Regions from separate parts of the Streptomyces sp. FIT100 genome, predicted to be linked through region 2. Evidence: riboswitches for the same ligand, from Rfam matches in the RefSeq annotation. Region 2 holds a riboswitch; each other region holds the start of a gene.

Region 1 (7,401 bases), 2.9 Mb from region 2:
GCGGCGTCCGGGGCGGGTGCGGGAAGGGTGGGCCGCACAGGGATCCCGTACCGTGCGAGCAGCTCGCGCGCGTCCTCCTGGTGGAGCGTGACGCCCCGCTCGCCCGGAACGCCTTCCAGCACCCGTCCGACGAGGGCGGCCGCGCCGGCCTCGTCGATGTCCTCGTACTCCGGCACCTTCCCGGGCTCGGCCGCCTCCCGCCGCCACTGCGCGTACCGCACCGCCTCGGCCAGCGCCCGAACGGCCCGCTCGGCCGCGGGGTACGCGGGAATCCGCGCGCCGGCGCGGGCGCCTTCGCCGGGACCGGCCGCGGACGGGCCGGACCGGCCGGGCGTGTCGGGAGCCGTCGGGCCCGGAGACGAAGCCGGAGCCGGAGCCGGGGCAGGGGCAGGGGCAGTCGCCGGAGCCGGGGCCGTTGCGGGAGCCGTCGGGCCCGGGCCCGGGCCCGGAGCCGGAGCCGGAGCCGGAGCCGGAGCAGAGGCAGGGGGAGGGGGAGGGGCAGTCGGCGGAGCCGGAGCCGTTGCAGGAGCCGGGGCCGAGCTCGTCGCCGCGGCGAGGGCCTCCGCCAGGCCGCCGAGTTCGACGTGGACCACCAGGACCGGCTTCGGCGGGGACGAGGCCGCCGCGTCGCGGAGGGCCTCCGCCAGGATCTCGCCGTCGCCGGACTCGGTGACTCCGCCGTCCCCGACCCACGGGATGGCGTTGACGACCACCGCGTCGCACGCGTCGTTCCGCAACGCCTCCGCCAGCGCCGCCCTGAAGGCGTCCGGTGTCGCCGCCGTCGTCAGGTCGCGCGGCCGCAGCGGCCGCAGCCCCTCCGTCAGGCAGGCGTCGTAGGTGAGGAGCCCGAGCGACTCGGAGTTCCCGAGGATCGCGACCCGCGGCCCCGCCGGCAGCGGCTGCCCCGCGAGCAGCAGCCCCGCGTCGACGAGCTCCGTGACGGTGTCGACGCGGATCACGCCCGCCTGTGCCAGCAGCTCGGAGACCGTCGCGTACGGCACGCGCGTGGTCGGGACCGCGTGCCCCGGGGGCGCGCTGCCGCTGTGCCGCGCGCCCCGCACCACCACGACGGGCTTGACCGCCGCCGTGCGCCGGGCGAGACGCGTGAACTTCCGCGGGTTGCCGATCGATTCGAGGTACAGCAGGACGACGTCGGTGCCCTCGTCCTCGTACCAGTACTGGAGGAAGTCGTTGCCGGAGACATCCGCCCGGTTGCCCGCCGAGATGAACGACGAGAGCCCCGCGCCCCGTCGGTGCAGCCCGCTCAGCAGCGCGATGCCGATCGCGCCCGACTGGGTGAAGAGCCCGATCCGCCCGGGGGCCGGGCTCTCGGGCGCGAGCGAGGCGTTCAGCCGGACCCCCTCGGCGGTGTTGATGATCCCGAAGGCGTTGGGGCCGATGATCCGCATCCCGTACGAACGCGCCTGGCGCACCAGTTCGCGCTGCCGGCCGCGTCCGTCCTCGCCGCTCTCCGCGTAGCCCGCGGCCAGGACGACCAGCCCCTGCACCCCGTGCTCGCCGCAGTCGGCGACGGCGTCCGGCACCCGGTCGGCGGGGACGGCGAGGACAGCGAGGTCCACGGGCTCCCCGGTCTCCGCGACGATCTCGGCGACCGAGCGGTACGCGGGCACGCCGTCCAGCTCCCGCGCCTCAGGACCGAGGGCGCGGTTCACCGCACGGATACGCCCCGTGTATCCGGAAGCCAGGAGATTGCGCAGCACGGTGCGGCCGACCCCGCCCGGCGCCCGCCCCGTCCCGATCACCGCGACCGACCGGGGCGCGAGGAGCCGCTGCACGGAGCGCGCCTCGGCCCGCTGCTCCCGGGCGCGCTGCACCGCGAGGGACCTGGCGGTCGGCTCCAGGTCGAGCGTGAGATGGACGGAGCCGTCCTCGAAGCTGCGCCGCTGGGTGTATCCGGCGTCCGTGAAGACCTTGATCATCTTGCTGTTGGCGGGCAGCACCTCCGCCGCGAACCGCCTGATCCCCCGCTCCCGCGCGACCGCCGCGATGTGCTCGAGCAGTGTGGACGCCACACCTCTCCCCTGGTGCGCGTCCTGCACCAGGAAGGCGACCTCCGCCTCGTCCGCGGGCGCGGACGCCGCCCTTCCGGTGCCGTCGATCCGGTCGTAGCGCACGGTCGCGATGAACTCCCCGCCGACCGTCACCGCGAGCCCCACCCGGTCCACGTAGTCGTGGTGCGTGAAGCGGTGCACGTCCTTCGCGGAGAGCCGCGGGTACGGCGCGAAGAAGCGGTAGTACTTGGACTCGTCGGAGACCTGCTCGTAGAAGCTGACGAGCCGCTCGGCGTCCTCGGTGGTGATGGGCCTGATCCGGGCCGTGCCGCCGTCGCGCAGCACCACGTCTGCTTCCCAGTGGTCGGGGTACGCGTGGTCCGACGGGGTCTGCATGGGGCAAGGTTACGACCCGGACACGGGTCGCGAAGCCCGAAGTGCAGGTGCACGCTGGGTCCACGGATTCGCGGCACGGCCGTAGGCCGGTACGAGCACTCCGCAACACATGACACAATGGTCTAGACAACCCCTAGCACTTGAAGGGCATCACCATGGCTGAGCGCCGCGTCAATGTCGGCTGGGCCGAGGGCCTCCACGCCCGCCCCGCCTCCATCTTCGTCCGTGCCGCCACGGCCTCCGGCGTTCCCGTCACGATCGCCAAGGCCGACGGCACCCCGGTGAACGCCGCCTCGATGCTCGCGGTGCTCGGCCTCGGCGCGGAGGGCGGCGAGGAGATCGTCCTCGCCTCGGACGCGGACGGCGCCGAAGCCGCTCTCGACCGTCTGGCGAAGCTGGTCGCCGAGGGTCTTGAGGAGCTTCCCGAGACCGTCTGAGACGGTCGCCCGGCCATCGGCCGGCCAAGGCATGCACACGACTGAGCCGCGGCACCGGAATTCACCGGTGACCGCGGCTCCGTCGTATGCGCTCGGCGGTACACGCTCGTCCGTATGCGCTCGTCCCTATGCGCTCGTCCCTATGCGCTCGGCAAAAGCCCCGGGAAAACGAAGAAACAAAAGCGCCGACCTTTGTATACGGCGCCTTTGTTAATAGCGGACGCTCGCCGTGTTTACGGCATGTTGCGAAGTCCTCACGGCCCTCTGCGGCGCAATTCGCAGCCGGTGCGCCGCCGTCGTGCGCTCCGCGTGCAGGGTGGTGAGCGCCCGTGCCCGCTCCACGTCGCCCCGCGCGACCGCGTCCACGATGGCGCCGTGCTCGCCCCAGGACTCGACCGGCTGGGCGGGCGCCTCGACGGTGTACATCCATGCGATCTTGTGGCGGAGCTGGGTGAGCAGCGCGATCAGTCCTGGGCTGCCGGACGCCTGCGCGAGCGTCTCGTGGAACCAGCCGCCCAGCGAGCGCAGATCCTCGCCCTGGCCGCGCCGGGCCCGCTCCTGACCCAGTCTGACCAGGCCACGCAGGACCTTGAGATGCGCGTCCGTGCGTCGCTGGGCAGCGCGTGCGGCGCCGAGGGGCTCCAGCAGCAGCCGGATCTCCAGCAGGTCGGCCGCCTCCTGCTCGGTGGGCTCGGCCACACACGCGCCGGCATGCCGCCGGGTGGTGACGAACCCCTCCGACTCCAGGGTGCGCAGCGCTTCGCGCACCGGGACACGCGAGACGCCGTAGCGGCGCGCCAGCTGCTCCTCGGTGAGCCGGCTGCCGCGCTCGAAGACGCCGGAGACGATGTCGTCGCGGATCGCCGTGCATACCGAGCGCGCAGGAATGCGCATACCGAACCTCCGCCTTTTATCCGCGCGAAACCCAGCCGAAGGGTTGTCTGTTCGGTGACTCTATTGCAGCGGACCGGAATTTCCGATGGTCTACGGCGGTTCACGGTAATGCATGGATATCTTTTGGCCGGAAGACGACGAAGGAGAAGGCCCCGGGGTGGACCGAAGGCGAAGGCCCCGGGTCCGGTCGGCGTGACCGGACCCGGGGCCCCGCTGGTGTCAGTGCCGCCCGGAGCGGCCGTCAGACCCTGACGCCGTGGCCGCGCAGGTACGCGACCGGGTCGATGTCCGAGCCGTATTCGGGGCTCGTGCGGGCCTCGAAGTGGAGGTGCGGTCCGGTCGTGTTGCCGGTCGCCCCGGAGAGTCCGATCCGCTGGCCCGGGGTGACGGTCTGGCCGACCGAGACGCCGATGGAGGACAGGTGGCCGTACTGGGTGTACGTGCCGTCCTTCATACGGATCACGATGTTGTTGCCGTACGCACCGCCCCAGCCGGCCTCCACGACCTCGCCCATGCCGACGGCGACGACCGGGGTCCCGGAGGCGGCGTGGAAGTCGACACCGGTGTGGGTACCGGAGGACCAGACGGCGCCGCCGGCCTGGTAACCCGTGGAGACGTAGGAGCCGGCGACCGGGAGCGTGTAGGACATCAGGCGCTTGCGCTCGGCCTCACGGGCGGCGCGCTCCTTGGCGGCACGCGCCGCCTTGGCGCGGGCCTCCGCCTTGCGCTTCGCCTCGGCCTCGGCCTTGGCGCGGGCGGCGGCCAGATCGGCCTCCTGCTGCTGGGCGTCGGCCTGGGCGTCGATCCGGTCGGCGAGGGTGGTGTCGTCGGCGACGACGGCCTGGAGCAGGCCGGTGTCCTCGACGGCGAAGGTGTCCGTGTCGGCGGCGAGCGCCGGGGAGGCGAGGGTTCCGATGACGCCGGTGGTGGCGATGGCCGCCGCTCCGGCGATGCCCGCGCGCTTGCGCGCCAGCCGGCTCGGACCACGATGCTTCCCGGTGGCACGGGTGAACGCCATGAAGAGGCTGATCCTTTCCTTCCTTCTCGCCTACCGGGTTAGCTGACGGGTTCGGAGCAGGAAGGTCTCCTACGGGCCCCTCCGCACAGACGAAGGCGTCCGATTCACCCCAAGGGGGACATGTGGGTCCCCGGTTCCCCAGGCTCGCGCCCGACGGGGACTCGGCGATGGCTGCCCGATGCCGCGGGCGCGGCTGGTGCAACCGGCGGACAGCGCAGATGACGCTAAGCCGGTCATCTTTCAATCACCAAACGGACACCCGGAATTGTTGTTCATGCCACAGGGCAGACACGCCGTCTCGCCAACAAAACGGACATACGGAAGGGCCCCGTTGGCGCACCGCCAACGGGGCCCTTCCCTCTGCTCGGGAGCCGCTCCCCGGTCAGCCGGGATCCACTCCTCGGACAATCAGCCCGTGACGACCGTCACTTGTCCGATGCCGAGCGCCCGCACCGGCTCCGCGATCTGGGAGGCGTCACCGACGAGGACGGTGACGAGCCGGTCCACCGGGAAGGCGTTGACGGCCGCGGCCGTCGCCTCGACGGTGCCGGTCTCGGCCAGCCGGGCGTAGAGCTCCGCCTGGAAGTCGTCCGGGAGGTGCTGCTCGACCTGGTCGGCCAGCGTGCCCGCGACGGACGCCGCCGTCTCGTACTTGAGCGGGGCCACGCCCACCAGGTTCTGCACGGCGACATCGCGCTCGGCGTCCGTCAGACCCTCCGCCGCGAGGGTGCGCAGCACCTTCCACAGGTCGTCCAGAGCCGGCCCCGTGTTCGGGGTGTCGACGGAGCCGCTGATGGCGAGCATCGCCGCGCCCGTAGCCCCTCCCGGGGAAGAAGGCGCAGCGGAGCGCAGGACCTGGCCGAAGGCCCGGACCCCGTACGTGTAGCCCTTCTCCTCGCGCAGGACACGGTCCAGGCGGGAGGTGAGGGTGCCGCCCAGGCAGTACGTGCCGAGGACCTGGGCCGGCCAGACGCGGTCGTGGCGGTCCGGGCCGATACGCCCGATGAGCAGCTGCGTCTGGACCGCGCCGGGGCGGTCGACGATGACGACGCGGCCCGTGTCGTCGGCGGTGATCGGCGGCGCGGGGCGGCGCTGGGCGGCGCCGCCGGACCAGTCGCCGAGGGTGTCGGCCAGCACGGTGTCCACGTCGACACCGGTGAGGTCGCCGACGATGACGGCGGTGGCGGTGGCGGGCCGGATGTGGGCCTCGTAGAAGGCGCGCACGGCCGCGGAGTCGATGCGCTCCACGGTCTCCTCGCTGCCCTGGCGGGGCCGGGACATCCGGGAAGTGGCCGGGAAGAGCTGCTTGGAGAGCTCCTTGGCGGCGCGGCGTGCGGGGTTGGCGGTCTCGTGCGGGATCTCGTCCAGCCGGTTCTGTACGAGCCGCTCGACCTCGCTGTCCGCGAACAGGGGCGCGCGCAGGGCCTCGGCGAGCAGGCCGAGCCCCTTCGGCAGCCGGGAGACCGGCACCTCCAGGGAGACCCGCACGCCGGGGTGGTCGGCGTGCGAGTCGAGCGTGGCGCCGCAGCGCTCCAGCTCGGCCGCGAACTCCTCCGCCGTGTGCTTGTCGGTGCCCTCGGAGAGGGCGCGGGCCATGATCGTGGCGACACCGTCGAGCCCTTGGGGCTCCGCGTCCAGCGGGGCGTCGAGGAAGATCTCGACGGCGATCACCTGCTGGCCGGGGCGGTGGCAGCGCAGCACGGTCAGCCCGTTGTCGAGCGTGCCGCGCTCGGGGGCGGGGAAGGCCCACGGCTTCGCCTCGCCGGCCGTCGGCTGCGGGTGGAACTCCATGGTGGTCGCGGCAGCGTCGGTCACTGGTCCGCCCCCTCTGCGTCGTCGTTGTCCTCGGTGCCCTCGGTGCCCTCGGCGGCCTGGACGGGTTCGTACACCAGCACCGCCCTGTTGTCCGGGCGCAGCCGGGCCCGGGCGACGGCCCGCACCTCCTCGGCGGTGACGTCGAGGACCCGCGACACGGCGCTGAACGCCAGCATCGGGTCGCCGAACAGCACGGCGTACCGGCACAGTTCGTCCGCGCGGCCCGCGACCGTGCCGAGCCTGTCCAGCCATTCGCGCTCCAGCTGCGCCTGGGCCCGCTCCATCTCCTCGGGTGTAGGGCCCTCGGCGGCGAACCGCTCCAGCTCGTCGTCGACCGCGGCCTCGATGCCGGGCACCTCGACCCCGCCGGAGGTCTTCACGTCCAGCCAGCCGAGCGAGGGCGCCCCGGCGAGCCGCAGCAGCCCGAAGCCGGCGGCGACGGCCGTACGGTCGTGGCGCACCAGGCGGTTGTGCAGCCGGGACGACTCGCCGCCGCCGAGGACGGTCAGCGCCAGGTCGGCGGCGTCGCACTCGCGGGTGCCGTCGTGCGGCAGCCGGTAGGCGGCCATCAGCGCACGGGCGGGCACCTCCTCCACCACGACCTCGCGCAGCTGCTCGCCGATGGTGTCGGGGAGGCTGCCGTCGCGCGGCGGCTGCTTGCCGTCGTGGGAGGGGATCGTGCCGAAGTACTTCTCGATCCAGGCGAGCGTCTGCCGGGGGTCGATGTCGCCGACGACCGAGAGCACCGCGTTGTTCGGCGCGTAGTACGTGCGGAAGAAGCTCCGCGCGTCCTCCAGCGTCGCCGCGTCCAGGTCGGCCATGGAGCCGA
Region 2 (7,401 bases):
AGAACCCGGCGCACCACGACGAGCCGGCGCACGCCAAGGGGAAGACGGGGATCCCGGGCGAGCGCAAGGCGGAGCTGATGACGCATCTGCTGAACATCGATCCGCCCGACCACACCCGGCTGCGCCGCCTCGTCTCCAAGGCGTTCACCCCGCGCCGTGTCGCCGAGTTCGCCCCGCGGGTGCAGGAGTTGACGGACCGGCTCATCGAGAACTTCGCGGCGGACGGAACCGCCGACCTCATCCATGACTTCGCCTTCCCGCTCCCCATCTACGCGATCTGCGACCTGCTCGGCGTTCCCACCGAGGACCAGGACGACTTCCGGGACTGGGCGGGGATGATGATCCGTCACGGCGGCGGTCCGCGGGGCGGGGTGGCGCGCTCGGTGAAGAGGATGCGCGGCTACCTCGCCGAGCTGATCCACCGCAAGCGCGAGGAGCCGGGGGACGACCTGATCTCCGGGCTGATCCGGGCCAGCGACCACGGTGAGCACCTCACCGAGAACGAGGCCGCCGCGATGGCCTTCATCCTGCTCTTCGCCGGTTTCGAGACCACCGTCAACCTCATTGGCAACGGGGTGTACGCGCTGCTGCGGAACCCGGAGCAGCGCGCCCGCCTCCAGACGTCCCTCGCCGCCGGCGACAGCGCGCTCCTGGAGACCGGTGTCGAGGAGCTCCTCCGCTACGACGGACCCGTCGAACTCGCCACCTGGCGGTTCGCGACCGAGCCGCTCGCCCTCGGCGGGCAGGACATCGCCGTGGGCGATCCGGTCCTCGTCGTCCTCGCGGCCGCCGACCGCGACCCGGAGCGGTTCCCCGACCCCGACGCGCTCGACCTCGCCCGCAGTGACAACCAGCACCTCGGCTACGGGCACGGCATCCACTACTGCCTGGGCGCACCGCTCGCGCGTCTGGAGGGGCAGACCGCGCTCGCGACTCTGCTGACCCGGCTGCCCGACTTGCGGCTTGCGGTGGATCCTTCCGATTTGCGGTGGCGTGGGGGACTTATCATGCGCGGATTGCGCACTCTGCCCGTTGCCTGGGGGTCTGGGGACGTCCCCCAGGGAATCAAGAACAGCACCCCCGAAACCATCTGACGCCCCGTCAAGGCTGTGACTTTTACGTGATCTGCGCTGCATCGGCTTGTGACAGACGTTCGACTGCGGCTACGTTCACCGACGACTCAGCAGTCGCCAGCAGTCGTCAGCAGTCACACGAAAGGCCAACCGCATGCGCTCCGGGAACGGTCGGCACCGCCGCCCCCGTCAGGCCCCCGCACTCGTTGTCGCGGCAGGGGTGACTGGATCGGCCATCGCCATCCCGCTGCTCGGCGCGGGCTCCGCCTCCGCCGCCGACACCGCCACCTGGGAACGGGTCGCGGACTGCGAGAGCGGCGGCATGTGGAGCGCCGACCTCGGCAACGGCTACTACGGGGGGCTGCAGTTCTCGCAGGACACCTGGGAGGAGTTCGGCGGTACGGCGTACGCGCCGCGCGCCGACCTCGCCAGCCGCTCGCAGCAGATCGCGGTCGCCGAGAAGGTGCTCGCCGCCCAGGGGCCGACGGCGTGGCCGAGCTGCGCCCTGCTGACCGGGCTCGTGGTCGACGAGGCCAAGGGCAAGGCCAAGGCCGACACCGGCGCCGCCCCGAGCGCCACGGCCGATGCGCAGGACGGCGAGGCCGGGCAGGTGGACCCGCCGACCTTCGGTGACGGGGCCGACGCCTCGTCGCCTCCTTCGTCCTCCGGTTCGCCGGCCCCGGCGCAGTCCTCGGACCCGGCGGCGGCTCCCTCGGGGTCAGGGTCCACCGCCCCCGGCTCCGACTCCGGCGCGACCGGCGATGCGGAGGCCGGCGGTTCCGGCAAGCATCGCGGTGCCGCCACCGACGAGGCCGGCAAAGCGGGCGAGTCGGCTGATACGGGCAATTCGGGCAATGGTCGTGATTCCGGTCGTCATGCCTCGCGGGGTGACGGATCGGCACGGGACGACGCCACCGCGGAAGATGAGTACACGGTCCGCCCCGGCGACAACCTCTGGGCCATCGCGGACGCGAACGAGGTGCCGGGGGGCTGGCCCGCGCTGTACGAGGCGAACGAGGAGACCGTCGGCTCCGACCCCGATCTCATCCTTCCCGGTCAGAGCCTCGACCTCGGCCTGGGGCAGGGGCAGTTGACGGAGTAGCCGCGAGGCGATTCGCTGGCTTATGTCCGGTTCTGCGCAAGTGAGACATGAGTCTCTTCCGATCAACTGGCGTGTCTCATCGGTCAACTCCGGTCATCACGCCTCTCACCTGCGAAAACGGACAACTCTCCCCGTCAAATAGGGGTGATTTCTCCCCGATGTTCGGCTTTGAACATCGGGGAGGAGTGCGTTTACGGTCTGAACCGCTCGCCAACGCGGGCCCCGACGACCGCACGCCGAATCCTGCCGGCGGCCGGCGGGAACAGTCGACGCGCAAGCGCCGTAGGCAGGAGCGGGGGACCCAGGTAAGTGCCGTACCCGCCCGACGAGGACGGGAACGGCTTGGGGTGAAGTCACGCAACTCGCGTGGCCGGGCACTCACTTGGCCCGAACCCGACAGCTCACCTCGCAGGCGTCGGTGAGGGGATACTCCATGCTGCTTTCCGGCAAGGGCAAGCACCGTCGCCCGTCCAAGGCCACTCGTATAGCCACGCTCGCCGGCGTCACCGGCGCCGCCGTCGCCGCCCCGCTGATGGCCTCCGGCACCGCCTCCGCCGCCACCGCCTCCGAGTGGGACGCCGTCGCCCAGTGCGAGTCCGGCGGCAACTGGTCCATCAACACCGGCAACGGCTTCTACGGCGGCCTCCAGTTCTCCGCCTCGACCTGGGCCGGGTACGGCGGCACGGCGTACGCCTCCACCGCCGACCAGGCCACCAAGGCCCAGCAGATCGAGATCGCCGAGAAGGTCCTGGACGGTCAGGGCAAGGGCGCCTGGCCGCACTGCGGCGTCGGCCTCTCCAACGCCGCGTACACCGGCGGCGGCGCCGAGGCCCCGGCCTCGAAGCCCGCCGCCCCCAAGGCGGAGGCCAAGGCCGAGACCCCGGCTCCGGCCCCGAAGCGCGCCGAGACCCCGGCCCCGGCCCCGAAGCGCGCCGAGGTCCCGACCACCCGCTCCGAGCGCCCGGCCGCCGCCCCGGTCAAGAAGGGCGACGGCGAGTACACGGTCAAGGCCGGCGACACCCTCAGCAAGATCGCCGAGGCCGAGAAGGTCGAGGACGGCTGGCAGAAGCTGTTCCAGCTGAACAAGGACATCATCGACGACGCGGACGTCATCCACCCGGGCCAGAAGCTCCACCTGAGCTGACCCCCCGGGGCGCACCCCCGTCCCCCCGTCCCCCCGGCCTTCCCCGGCCACTCCAGCCACCCCGGCCCGGCGCGCCTTCCCCCGTGCGTGCCGGGCCGGGGTTTCTGTCGCTTTCCTTCCCTTTTTCGTCCCACGGGGCGGGCAGCGGCGGTCCGCCGCCCCCGGGCCGGTTAGGCTCATGTCGCAAGGCGAAGCGACCCTGCACCGACCCCGCACCCGCCGGGGTCACCCTTAGCGTCACATCCCAGAAGGAGATGCTCGTGCCGTCCATCGACGTCGTCGTAGCCCGGGAAATCCTGGACTCCCGAGGCAACCCCACGGTCGAGGTCGAGGTCGGCCTCGACGACGGCAGCACCGGCCGTGCTGCCGTGCCCTCCGGTGCTTCCACCGGTGCGTTCGAGGCCATTGAGCTCCGTGACGGAGACCAGAACCGCTACCAGGGCAAGGGCGTCGAGAAGGCCGTCCTCGCCGTCATCGAGCAGATCGGCCCGGAGCTCGTCGGTTACGACGCCACCGAGCAGCGCCTGATCGACCAGGCGATGTTCGACCTCGACGCCACCGACAACAAGGCGTCCCTCGGCGCCAACGCCATCCTCGGTGTCTCCCTCGCCGTCGCCCACGCCGCGTCCGAGGCGTCCGACCTCCCGCTCTTCCGCTACCTCGGCGGACCCAACGCGCACCTGCTCCCGGTGCCGATGATGAACATCCTGAACGGCGGCTCGCACGCCGACTCCAACGTGGACATCCAGGAGTTCATGATCGCCCCGATCGGCGCGGAGTCCTTCTCCGAGGCGCTGCGCTGGGGCACCGAGGTCTACCACACCCTCAAGAAGGTCCTGAAGCAGAAGGGGCTCTCCACCGGCCTGGGCGACGAGGGCGGCTTCGCGCCGAACCTCGACTCCAACCGTGCCGCCCTCGACCTGATCCTCGAGGCCATCAAGGAAGCCGGCTACGCCCCCGGCAAGGACATCGCGCTTGCGCTCGACGTCGCTGCCTCCGAGTTCTACAAGGACGGCTCCTACGAGTTCGAGGGCAAGTCCCGCTCGGCCGCCGAGATGACCGAGTACTACGAGGAGCTCGTCGCCGCCTACCCGCTGGTCTCCATCGAGGACCCGCTGTTCGAGGACGACTGGGCCGGCTGGAAGGTGCTCACCGACAAGCTGGGCGCCAAGGTCCAGATCGTCGGCGACGACCTGTTCGTCACCAACCCGGAGCGCCTGGCCCGCGGCATCGAGGACGGCGCGGCCAACGCCCTGCTGGTCAAGGTCAACCAGATCGGTTCGCTGACCGAGACCCTGGACGCCGTGGAGCTGGCCCAGCGCAACGGCTTCAAGTGCATGATGTCCCACCGCTCCGGCGAGACCGAGGACGTCACCATCGCCGATCTGGCCGTCGCCACCAACTGCGGCCAGATCAAGACCGGCGCCCCGGCCCGCTCGGAGCGCGTCGCCAAGTACAACCAGCTGCTGCGCATCGAGGAGATCCTCGACGACGCCGCGGTGTACGCGGGCCGCTCGGCGTTCCCGCGGTTCCGCTTTGCGGACCATTAAGCACAGCAAGGGCTGAGCCGGGTAGCCCGGTAGACCGGTAGTTACGTACGTCCCCGCACTCGGTCCCGTACCGTGTGCGGGGACGTACGCACGTGAAGGGGAGACGCGCACATGGCCAGGGACCGGTTCTCCACCGCGACCCGGCTGCGGCTGCTCGGTGAGCAGACCGCCGCCCGCGTCTACCGTTCGCAGACCCGCCGCCAGGCGCGCCGCTCCCGGCTCACCGGCCGGGCGGCCTTCCTCGCGCTCGTGGTCTGCTCGATGATCGTCGCGCTCGCCTACCCGATGCGGCAGTACGTGTCGCAGCGGAACGACATCGCCGAGCAGGAGCGGCTCGCCGAGGCCGCCCGCGAGCGGGTGGAGCGGCTGCGCGACGAGAAGGCGCGGCTCCAGGACGACGCGTACGTCATGCGGCTGGCCCGCGAGCACCTGCACATGGTCCTGCCCGGCGAGACGGGCTACATCATGATCGACCCGGAGGCCGCCGAGCGGCACCGCGCCGAAGAGGGCGGTGTGGACCGCCCCTGGTACTCGAACGTCTGGGACGGCGTGGACCACGCGGACGCCGGCCGCTAGGTCGTGTCTTCAAAGTCCCGTCTGCCCGGCGGCGTCTGGCACGCACCCTCGCTGCGTTGTCGTCGGTCGCCTATGCTCCGCATGGACTCCCTCCTCCGCCTTGCGATCGCACGCACCAGACGCCGCCGGCCCCGCCCTTCGGGCGGACGACGCCACTTTGAAGACACTCCCTAGCGGACGCCGCCGGCGGACGAACACGGACAACGAAGAGACAGACGTACGGAAACATGGACACGCCACCTCCCACGACCGAGCACACCCCGCCCACCGAGGCGGACATCGCCGCCTTCCAGGACCAGCTCGGCCGGCCGCCGCGCGGTCTGCGCGCGATCGCCCACCGCTGCCCGTGCGGCAATCCGGACGTGGTGGAGACGGCACCGCGGCTGGAGGACGGTACGCCGTTCCCGACGCTGTACTACCTGACGTGTCCGCGGGCGGCGTCCGCGATCGGCACGCTGGAGGCGAACGGCGTCATGAAGGAGATGACCGAGCGCCTGGGGACCGATCCCGAGCTGGCGGCCGCGTACCGGGCGGCGCACGAGGACTACATCGCCCGGCGCGACGCGATCGAGGAGCTGAAGGGCTTCCCGAGCGCGGGCGGCATGCCGGACCGTGTGAAGTGCCTGCACGTCCTCGTCGGCCACTCGCTGGCGGCGGGCCCGGGGGTGAACCCGCTGGGCGACGAGGCCATCGCGATGCTGCCGCCATGGTGGGCGAAGGGCCCGTGTGTGTCGCCGTGCGTGGACGAAGCCTGACCGAGGCCCTGTCGGACCCTGCCGGAGCCGTTTCGAAGGAGCCCACGAACATGACCCGCGTCGCCGCCGTCGACTGCGGCACCAACTCCATCCGTCTGCTCGTCGCCGACGCGGACCCGGCCACCGGGCAACTCGTCGACCTCGACCGGCGGATGACCATCGTCCGGCTCGGCCAGGGCGTGGACCGGACCGGCCGGCTCGCGCCGGAGGCGCTTGAGCGGACCTTCGCGGCCTGCCGTGAGTACGCCGAGGCGATCAAGGCGCACGGTGCCGAGCGGATCCGCTTCGTCGCCACCTCGGCGTCGCGGGACGCCGAGAACCGCGACGACTTCGTGCGCGGTGTGCTCGACATCCTCGGCGTCGAGCCGGAGGTGATCAGCGGGGACCAGGAGGCCGAGTTCTCGTTCACCGGCGCCACCAAGGAGCTCCCCGGTCACGAGGAGCGCCTGGTCGTGGACATCGGCGGCGGGTCCACCGAGTTCGTCGTCGGCCACGACCGCGTGGAGGCGGCGCGCTCCGTGGACATCGGCTGCGTACGCCTGACCGAGCGGCATGTCCGCACCGACCCGCCCGCGCCCGCCGAGGCCGCCGCGATCCGCGCCGACATCGCCGCCGCGCTCGACCTCGCCGAGGAGACCGTGCCGATCCGCGAGGCGCAGACCCTGGTGGGTCTGGCGGGTTCGGTGACCACGGTGGCGGCGATCGCGCTGGGCCTGGAGGCGTACGACTCCTCCGTCATCCACCACTCGCGGATCTCCCGCGAGCAGGTCGCCGAGGTGACCGGCCGGCTGCTCTCCGCCACGCACGACGAGCGCGCCGCGATCCCCGTGGTCCACCCCGGCCGGGTGGACGTGATCGCCGCCGGGGCGCTCGTCCTGCTGGAGATCATGGACCGCATCGGCATCGACGAGGTCGTGGTCAGTGAACACGACATTCTGGACGGAATCGCCTGGTCGATGGCCTAGTGCGGTCCCGCCGCGACTCCGCCGCGAGAAACTTCGTGAAGTTCTTCACAAGGAAAAGGGCCCGGTTGGCCGTCGAAAGTGCCCTTCGACGGCCCTCCGGGCCTCTTTTTGTGCCCAACTCCGGCTGAGCGCCCGCCGTCCTGCACGTTCCCGCCGCGTTACGTCCATATGAAGAGGGGGAGTGGTTCACCTTCATACGAGGAAGTGGGGCCAGCTCAGAAGGGCTTGACAACGTC
Region 3 (7,401 bases), 1.7 Mb from region 2:
GACATACGGACAGCCGCCGGACTGCTCGGCCGCCATATCGAGGAGATCTGCGCCCGCACCGGCCACACCGAGGTCGACATCGTCGGGCACAGCCTCGGCGGCCTGATCGCCCGCTACTACGCCCAGCGCCTCGGCGGCGACCGGCGCGTCCGGACGCTCGTCACGCTCGGCACGCCCCACTCGGGCACGACCGTCGCCCCGCTCGCGAGCGCTCACCCCATCGTGCGCCAGATGCGTCCCGGTTCCGATGTGCTGGAGGAGCTGCGGCGGCCGGCGCCCGGGTGCCGGACCCGGTTCATCAGCTTCTGGAGCGATCTCGACCAGGTGATGATCCCGCTGGAAACGGCTTGCATCGACCATCCGGATCTGCTTGCACAGAACGTCCGGGTGAGCGGAATCGGTCATCTCGCCCTCCCCGTGCATCCCGCCGTCGCCGCGAGCATTCGCCAAGTACTCGAACCGTCCGAATCGGGCGCCGACTCGTCCGGAGCGGTGTCCGTCGCCTGAGCCCGGCACATGAACGAGGGTCGAACACTCCTCGAACGTAAGGCCAAAGCTCTTCCTTCAGTCCGCCGAAAGGCGGCCGAATGCCCGTTTCCCGCCCGCCCAAAACCTGCGGAAGATTGTCGGCGTCGCATACCGCCGGGTACAGTCGCGCCCACTGCGTTCCTCGGGCCCCACGGAAGGCCCCGGATCCTGGTCCTGCTGCCGAGGCGAGAGAGAAGTTGGTGAACGACCAGCACACCGACGCCGGGTACGACGCCTACGCCGCCGGCAGCTTCGACACCGACCCGCTCTTCGGTGCCCTCCCGGGCAGTTATGACTACGACGCCGGGTACAGCGGGCAGTACGACGCGACGCAGTGGCAGTCAGCGGCAGCGGGGTACGACCCCTACGCGACGCAGACGCAGACGCAGGGAAACCAGCAGCAGCAGCAGCAGCAGTACGACACCACCGGGCAGTGGGACGCCAACGCCTGGAACCAGACAGGGCAGTTCGAGACCGCGGCGGCCACCTTCGGGTACGACGCGACGGGCCAGTGGCCGGCGGCCGCCGGGTACGGCACGACGTCGTACGAGACCGGTTCGTACGACGCCACCGCCTGGAACTCGGCCGCGGGGACCGCCACCGAGCAGCTCACCGACGCCCACCAGACCTACCAGGCGGACTACGCCGGGCACACGGAGCACGTCGACTACGCCCCATACGCCGACTACAGCGGCTACTACTCCGGGCACGCCTCCATTCCGGAACAGTTCTCCCCCGCGAGCGAGTTCACCTCCCATCCTGAGCACATCCCGGATCACGTTCCGGACCTCGTTCCGGGTGACGCGGCGGATTTCCGGCCCGAGCCCGAAGCCGGACTCGAAGTCGGCCTCGAAGCCGAGGCGGACCACCGGACCGCCGCCCCCGAGGCCGGATCCGAATCCGAATCCGCAGCGGACGACGGCGCGTACGAGTACGAATACGGCCGCGACCGTGAGTACGACGGCGACCACGATCACGAGTACGGCCACGACGAGACCGAACTCGTCGCCGCCGCGGAAACCGTCACGGCCCCGGCCGTCAGCGTCGCCGCCGCCCGCCCCGTACGCCGCTCGGGCGGAAGCCGCGGCCGTCGCCGTACCCCCGCCAAGCGTTCGGCCATGCTCACCGTGGCCGTGCCCTCCGTGTGCGTCATGGGCGTCGCGGGTGTCGCGGCCGCATCCGTCACAGGGCTGACCGGCGGCGACGACAAGAAGGACGACAAGACCTCGGTCACGGCCGCCGATCCGGCGACCGTCAAGCCCGTCGCCGCGAACAGCAAGCTCGACACCCAGCTCGCCGCACTCAGCGAGGACGCCCGCGACTTCGGCGACCGCGCCAGCCGCACCCAGGAGCGCATCGACCTCAAGGCGCGCCAGGAGGCGGAGCGCAAGAAGCGCGAGGAGGAGGCCGCGCGCCGCGAGGCGCTGCGCCCCAAGTTCGCGCTGCCGGTCAGCCAGCACGGGCTCAGCGCGTACTACGGCCAGGCCGGCGTCAACTGGATGTCCATGCACACCGGCATCGACTTCCCCGTCTCGTACGGCACTCCCGTGATGGCCGCGAGCGACGGCACCGTACGCACGCAGTGGAACAGCGCGTACGGGAACATGGCCATCGTCACCGCCGCCGACGGCACGGAGACCTGGTACTGCCATCTCAGCAGCACCAAGATCCGTTCGGGCTCGGTCAAGGCCGGCGATGTCATTGCGTACTCCGGCAATTCGGGCAACTCCACCGGCCCGCATCTGCACTTCGAGGTCCGGCCGGGCGGGGGCTCCGCGATCGACCCGCTGTCGTGGCTGCGCAGCCACGGCCTGAACCCGTCGTAATCACCGTGTGAGGCGGCCGCCGAGGGCCGCGCGAGGCGGTGCCCTTCGGCGGCCCTTGCCGGCCCTCGTCGGCCCTCGCCCGCTACAGCTTTTCGACCGGCGCGTACCGCAGCAGCAGCCGCTTCGGCTTCGCGTCCCCGAAGTCGATCGTCGCCTGCGCATCGCCGCCCGAACCGGTCACCGCCATCACGGTCCCGAGCCCGAACTGGTCGTGGGTGACGCGGTCCCCCACCGCCAGTGCGATCACCGGCTTGTCCGTCGTCCGCCGCGTGGCGAAGCCCGAGGGGCCGGAACGCGAGCGGGACGAGGAGAGCGACGAAGAGAGCGAGGACGTGATTCCGGACGTCGGTCCGGCGGGCGCGGCCATCGGGCCCGTGCGCTTCCACTGCAGATGCGCGTCCGGGATCTCCTCCAGGAACCGCGACGGCGGGTTGTACGCCGGCTGGCCCCAGGCGCTCCGCATCGACGACCGGGTCAGATAGAGCCGCTCGCGGGCGCGTGTGATGCCCACGTACGCCAGCCGGCGCTCCTCCTCCAGCTCCTTGGTCTGGCCCAACGCCCGCATGTGCGGGAAGACGCCGTCCTCCATGCCCGTGAGGAAGACGACCGGGAACTCCAGACCCTTGGCCGTGTGCAGCGTCATCAGTGTGATGACGCCGGCGCCTTCTTCGTCCTCGTCGGGGATCTGGTCGGAGTCGGCGACGAGCGCGACCTGCTCCAGGAACTCGGCGAGCGTGCCCGAGCCCTCCTCGTCGCCGCGCGCCTGCTCGTATTCGAGCGCGACCGCGGCAAGCTCCTGGAGGTTCTCGATACGGGTCTCGTCCTGCGGGTCGGTCGACGCCTGCAACTCGGCGAGGTAACCGGTCCGTTCGAGCACGGCCTCCAGGACCGTCGCGGGGCCCGCACCGGACTCGACGATCGTGCCGAGCTCCTCCATCAGCGTGTTGAACCGCTTCACGGCGTTCGCGGAGCGGGCCGCCATGCCGTACGCCTCGTCCACGCGGCGCAGCGCCTGCGGGAAGGTGATCTTCTCGCGCAGCGCCAGCGCGTCGACCATCGCCTCGGCGCGCTCGCCGATGCCGCGCTTGGGCACATTGAGGATGCGGCGCAGCGGGACGTTGTCCTCGGGGTTGGCGAGGACGCGCAGGTAGGCGAGGACGTCCCGGACCTCCTTGCGCTCGTAGAAGCGCACGCCGCCGACGACCTTGTAGGGCAGGCCGACGCGGATGAAGATCTCTTCGAAGACGCGGGACTGGGCGTTCGTCCGGTAGAAGACCGCGACGTCGCCGGCCTTGGCCTCGCCCGCGTCCGTCAGCCGGTCGATCTCGTCGGCGACGAACTGGGCCTCGTCGTGCTCGGTGTCCGCGACGTAGCCGGTGATCTGGGCGCCTGCGCCCGCGTTCGTCCACAGGTTCTTGGGGCGGCGGCTCTCGTTGCGCTCGATCACCGCATTGGCGGCCGACAGGATCGTCTGCGTCGAGCGGTAGTTCTGCTCCAGCAGGATCGTCGTAGCCTCCGGGTAGTCCTCCTCGAACTGGAGGATGTTGCGGATCGTGGCGCCGCGGAAGGCGTAGATCGACTGGTCGGCGTCGCCCACGACGCACAGCTCGGCCGGGCCGAGGTCCTCGTACCCGGGGCCGACCAGCTCGCGCACCAGCGTGTACTGCGCGTGGTTGGTGTCCTGGTACTCGTCGACCAGGACGTGGCGGAACCGGCGCCGGTAGTGCTCGGCAACGTCCGGGAACGCCTGGAGCAGATGGACCGCGGTCATGATGATGTCGTCGAAGTCCAGCGCGTTGGCCTCGCGCAGCCGCGCCTGGTACATCCGGTACGCCTCTGCCAGCGTCTTCTCGAACCCGTCGGCGGCCTGGTCGGCGAAGGTCTCCTCGTCGATCAGCTCGTTCTTCAGGTTCGAGATCTTGGCGCTGAACGACTTCGGGGGGTAGCGCTTCGGATCGAGGTCGAGGTCGCGGCAGACGAGGGCCATGAGCCGCTTCGAGTCGGCGGCGTCGTAGATCGAGAAGGACGACGTGAAGCCGAGCCTCTTGCTCTCCCTGCGCAGGATGCGGACGCAGGCGCTGTGGAAGGTGGAGACCCACATGGCGTTGGCGCGCGGGCCGACGAGGTGCTCGACGCGCTCCTTCATCTCGCCCGCGGCCTTGTTGGTGAACGTGATCGCCAGTATCTGACCGGGGTGGACGTGGCGGGTCGCCAGCAGATGGGCGATCCGGTGGGTCAGCACCCGGGTCTTGCCGGAGCCGGCGCCGGCCACGATGAGCAGGGGCGAGCCGGTGTGGACGACGGCGGCGCGCTGCTGCTCGTTCAGGCCGTCGAGCAGTGCGGCCGGGTCCACGGCGGGGCGGTGCGCTCCGTCCCGGTAGTAGGCGTCCCGGGCCGGGGGCACGTCGAACTTCCCCTCGAAGAGGTCGTGCGGGACCTCCTCGCGGGGCCCGTGCTCGTCCGGCTCGTGGAGCTCGTCGTGCTCGGGCGGCGGGGGCTCCTCCGGTCCCGAGGTGCGCCGGAGGTCCGCCAGGAAGCTGTCGTCAAAGAGGCTGCTCATCGCTTTACGAGTCTAGGCCGCCGCACTGACACTCCGCCGCCGCCTTGGCGACAACAGGTCCCCTCCCGCCGCGACCGGTCCGCGGTCCGGCCTGCCGCCCGGTCCGCCGTCCGGTCCGCCGTCCGGTCCGCCGTCCGACCCCTGTCCGGCCTGCTGCCCAGCCGGCCGTGCGGCCGCTTCCGGCCGGGCACGCTGCGTGGCGCAACGACCACGGCACGCTAAGGTCACGAAAATGTATCGGACATATCGCGCATCGTCCTTCACATGGGCCCCACACTTTGGCTAGCGTGCACGCCCAGGCGGCCCGAACCCCCTTGGCGACCAACGCCGATCGGGCAGCCCACGCCGAATCCGGACTTTCCGCAAGGAAGTTCGGAACCGGGGACCCACCATGCGCAACTGGGGTGAATCGGGCCAAAGTCAACTCGGCCCGTAGGACAGCCTTCCGTTCCGTCCGAACCCGACAGCTAACCCGGTAGGCGGTCGACGGAAGGAGATGGCGGCCTTGGCGTCGCATCGCAAGACCCGTACCCGTACACGTCCCCGTACGAAATCCCCCGCCGTCGGGTTCACGACGGCCGCCCTCGCGGGCATGACCCTCCTCTCCACCCAGAGCGCCCAGGCCGAGCCGCGGCCCAGCGTCGAAGAGGTCCAGAAGAAGGTCGACGACCTCTACCGGCAGGCGGGCAGTGCGACCCAGCAGTACAACAAGGCCAAAGAGGAGACCGCGCAGCAGCGCCGCGAGGTGGGCCAGATCCTCGACGACGTCGCCAAGCGCACCGAGTCGCTGAACGAGGCGCGCCGCACGCTCGGTTCGTACGCGGCGGCGCAGTACCGGACCGGTGCGGTCACGCCGACCGCGGCGCTGCTCTTCGCCGACAGCCCGCAGGCGTACTTCGACCAGACCCATCTGATGGACCGGCTCTCCGACGAGCAGCGGGGCGCCGTCGCCGACTTCGAGAAGCAGCAGGCGGCGGCCGCGAAGCAGCGCGCCAAGGCGACGGAGAGCCTGGAGACGCTGACCGCCTCGCAGCAGTCGCTGCGCACCAGCAAGGAAGCCGTCCAGAACAAGCTCGCCGAGGCGCGGACGCTGCTGGCGGAGCTGACGGCCGAGGAGAAGGCGCGGCTCGCGGAGCTGGAGCGCAAGAAGGCCGAAGAGGCCCGCCGCAAGGCCGAGGAGAGGGCCAGAGCCGAGGCGGAGGCGAAAGCCAAGGCCGAGGCGGAGGCGGAGGCCGAGCGCCGGGCACAGGAGCAGGCGCAGCAGGAGGAAAGCGCCGGGACCGGGACCGGTTCGGGTACGGGTACCGGTACCGGCACGGGCAGCTCGACCGGCTCCGGCACCTACGCCGCCAAGGCCGAGAAGGTCCTCGCCTTCGCCCGCGCCCAGATCGGCAAGCCGTACGTCTGGGGCGCGACCGGGCCCAGCTCGTTCGACTGCTCCGGCCTCACCCAGGCCGCGTGGAAGGAGGCCGGCGTCGAGCTGCCCCGCACCACGTGGGACCAGGTCGAGGTCGGCACGCGCGTCGCCACGGCGGACCTGCTCCCCGGTGACCTGGTCTTCTTCTACGACGACATCAGCCACGTCGGCATCTACATAGGCGACGGCAAGATGATCCACGCGCCGAAGCCGGGCACGAACGTCCGCGAGGAGTCGATCTACTACATGCCGATCTACGGGAGCGTCCGACCGGCCTGACGCCCTGTCGTGCGCGAGACGCGTGACTGACCCCCGGCCGCGGGCGGCCGGGGGTCAGTCACGTCTCCGGACGGGCTCGGTCACGTTCCCGGCCGGGTGTCACGTCCACAACGTCGCGATGCTGCAATTCCCGGGGGACAACCCCCGGACCCCCGGCCCGGTGTCACGTCCACAACGTCGCAATGCTGCAATTCCCGGGGGACAACCTCCGGCCCCCCGGCCGGACGTCACGTCCACAACGTCGCAATGAAAATGTTCGCCAGCGTCAGGCCGCCCACCGCCGCGAACGCGCCCTTGCCCACCGTCTCCTCGTCCCGCTTGACGTAGACCAGGGCGAGGATCACCACCAGCACCGCCAGCTTGATCCCGACCTTCAGGTTGTTCACCGCCTGGTCGTCGGCCTGGTTGAGCCCCACCAGCGCCACGCCCGTGACCAGCATGGTCAGCGCACCGTGCAGCATCGCGGGCGTGAAGCGCGCCGTTCCCTCGCCCATCGACTTCATCTGGGTCAGGAAGCCGCCGAGCAGCGCCGCGATACCGATGATGTGCAGGGCGACAAAGACATTGATGAGTACGTCCATGGCACCGGAGCCTAGCCGCACGGTCCGAAAGCGACCCCGGCGGTCCGACTCCCGCCAATAACGGTCATGGTGGCGCCTCGCCCCGCCCGGCAGGTTTAGCGTCCTCCCCCAGGTGACCGACTCCCCACCGCCGCCGGCAGCAGGGCGGAACGGTCGGCCACCACGCCGATGGATCCGGCGGCGGTCCGCCTCCCCTGGGCGGTCCGCCGC

What was found. Region 2 has a riboswitch for cyclic di-AMP ahead of KK483_RS13590 (transglycosylase family protein). Riboswitches for the same ligand answer to the same signal wherever they lie in the genome.
Positions count from the first base shown of each region.
Region 1: linked by a shared signal. The riboswitch ahead of KK483_RS27215 (M23 family metallopeptidase) and the one ahead of KK483_RS13590 (transglycosylase family protein) in region 2 are both predicted to bind cyclic di-AMP.
Region 3: linked by a shared signal. The riboswitch ahead of KK483_RS21895 (C40 family peptidase) and the one ahead of KK483_RS13590 (transglycosylase family protein) in region 2 are both predicted to bind cyclic di-AMP.

Region 1 is NZ_CP075715.1:6,039,738-6,047,138, reverse strand. It holds gene KK483_RS27230 (bifunctional GNAT family N-acetyltransferase/acetate--CoA ligase family protein) at 1-2,408, opposite strand, end outside; gene KK483_RS27225 (HPr family phosphocarrier protein) at 2,564-2,845, shown strand; gene KK483_RS27220 (GntR family transcriptional regulator) at 3,056-3,739, opposite strand; gene KK483_RS27215 (M23 family metallopeptidase) at 3,981-4,757, opposite strand; cyclic di-AMP (ydaO/yuaA leader) riboswitch at 4,770-4,934, opposite strand; gene KK483_RS27210 (pitrilysin family protein) at 5,166-6,548, opposite strand; gene KK483_RS27205 (pitrilysin family protein) at 6,569-7,401, opposite strand, start outside.
Region 2 is NZ_CP075715.1:3,115,273-3,122,673, reverse strand. It holds gene KK483_RS13600 (cytochrome P450) at 1-1,094, shown strand, start outside; gene KK483_RS13595 (transglycosylase family protein) at 1,228-2,175, shown strand; cyclic di-AMP (ydaO/yuaA leader) riboswitch at 2,444-2,605, shown strand; gene KK483_RS13590 (transglycosylase family protein) at 2,609-3,319, shown strand; gene eno (phosphopyruvate hydratase) at 3,580-4,869, shown strand; gene KK483_RS13580 (septum formation initiator family protein) at 4,981-5,445, shown strand; gene KK483_RS13575 (DUF501 domain-containing protein) at 5,673-6,200, shown strand; gene KK483_RS13570 (Ppx/GppA phosphatase family protein) at 6,251-7,165, shown strand.
Region 3 is NZ_CP075715.1:4,822,800-4,830,200, reverse strand. It holds gene KK483_RS21910 (alpha/beta fold hydrolase) at 1-507, shown strand, start outside; gene KK483_RS21905 (M23 family metallopeptidase) at 729-2,354, shown strand; gene pcrA (DNA helicase PcrA) at 2,437-4,914, opposite strand; cyclic di-AMP (ydaO/yuaA leader) riboswitch at 5,248-5,412, shown strand; gene KK483_RS21895 (C40 family peptidase) at 5,411-6,610, shown strand; gene KK483_RS21890 (hypothetical protein) at 6,838-7,191, opposite strand.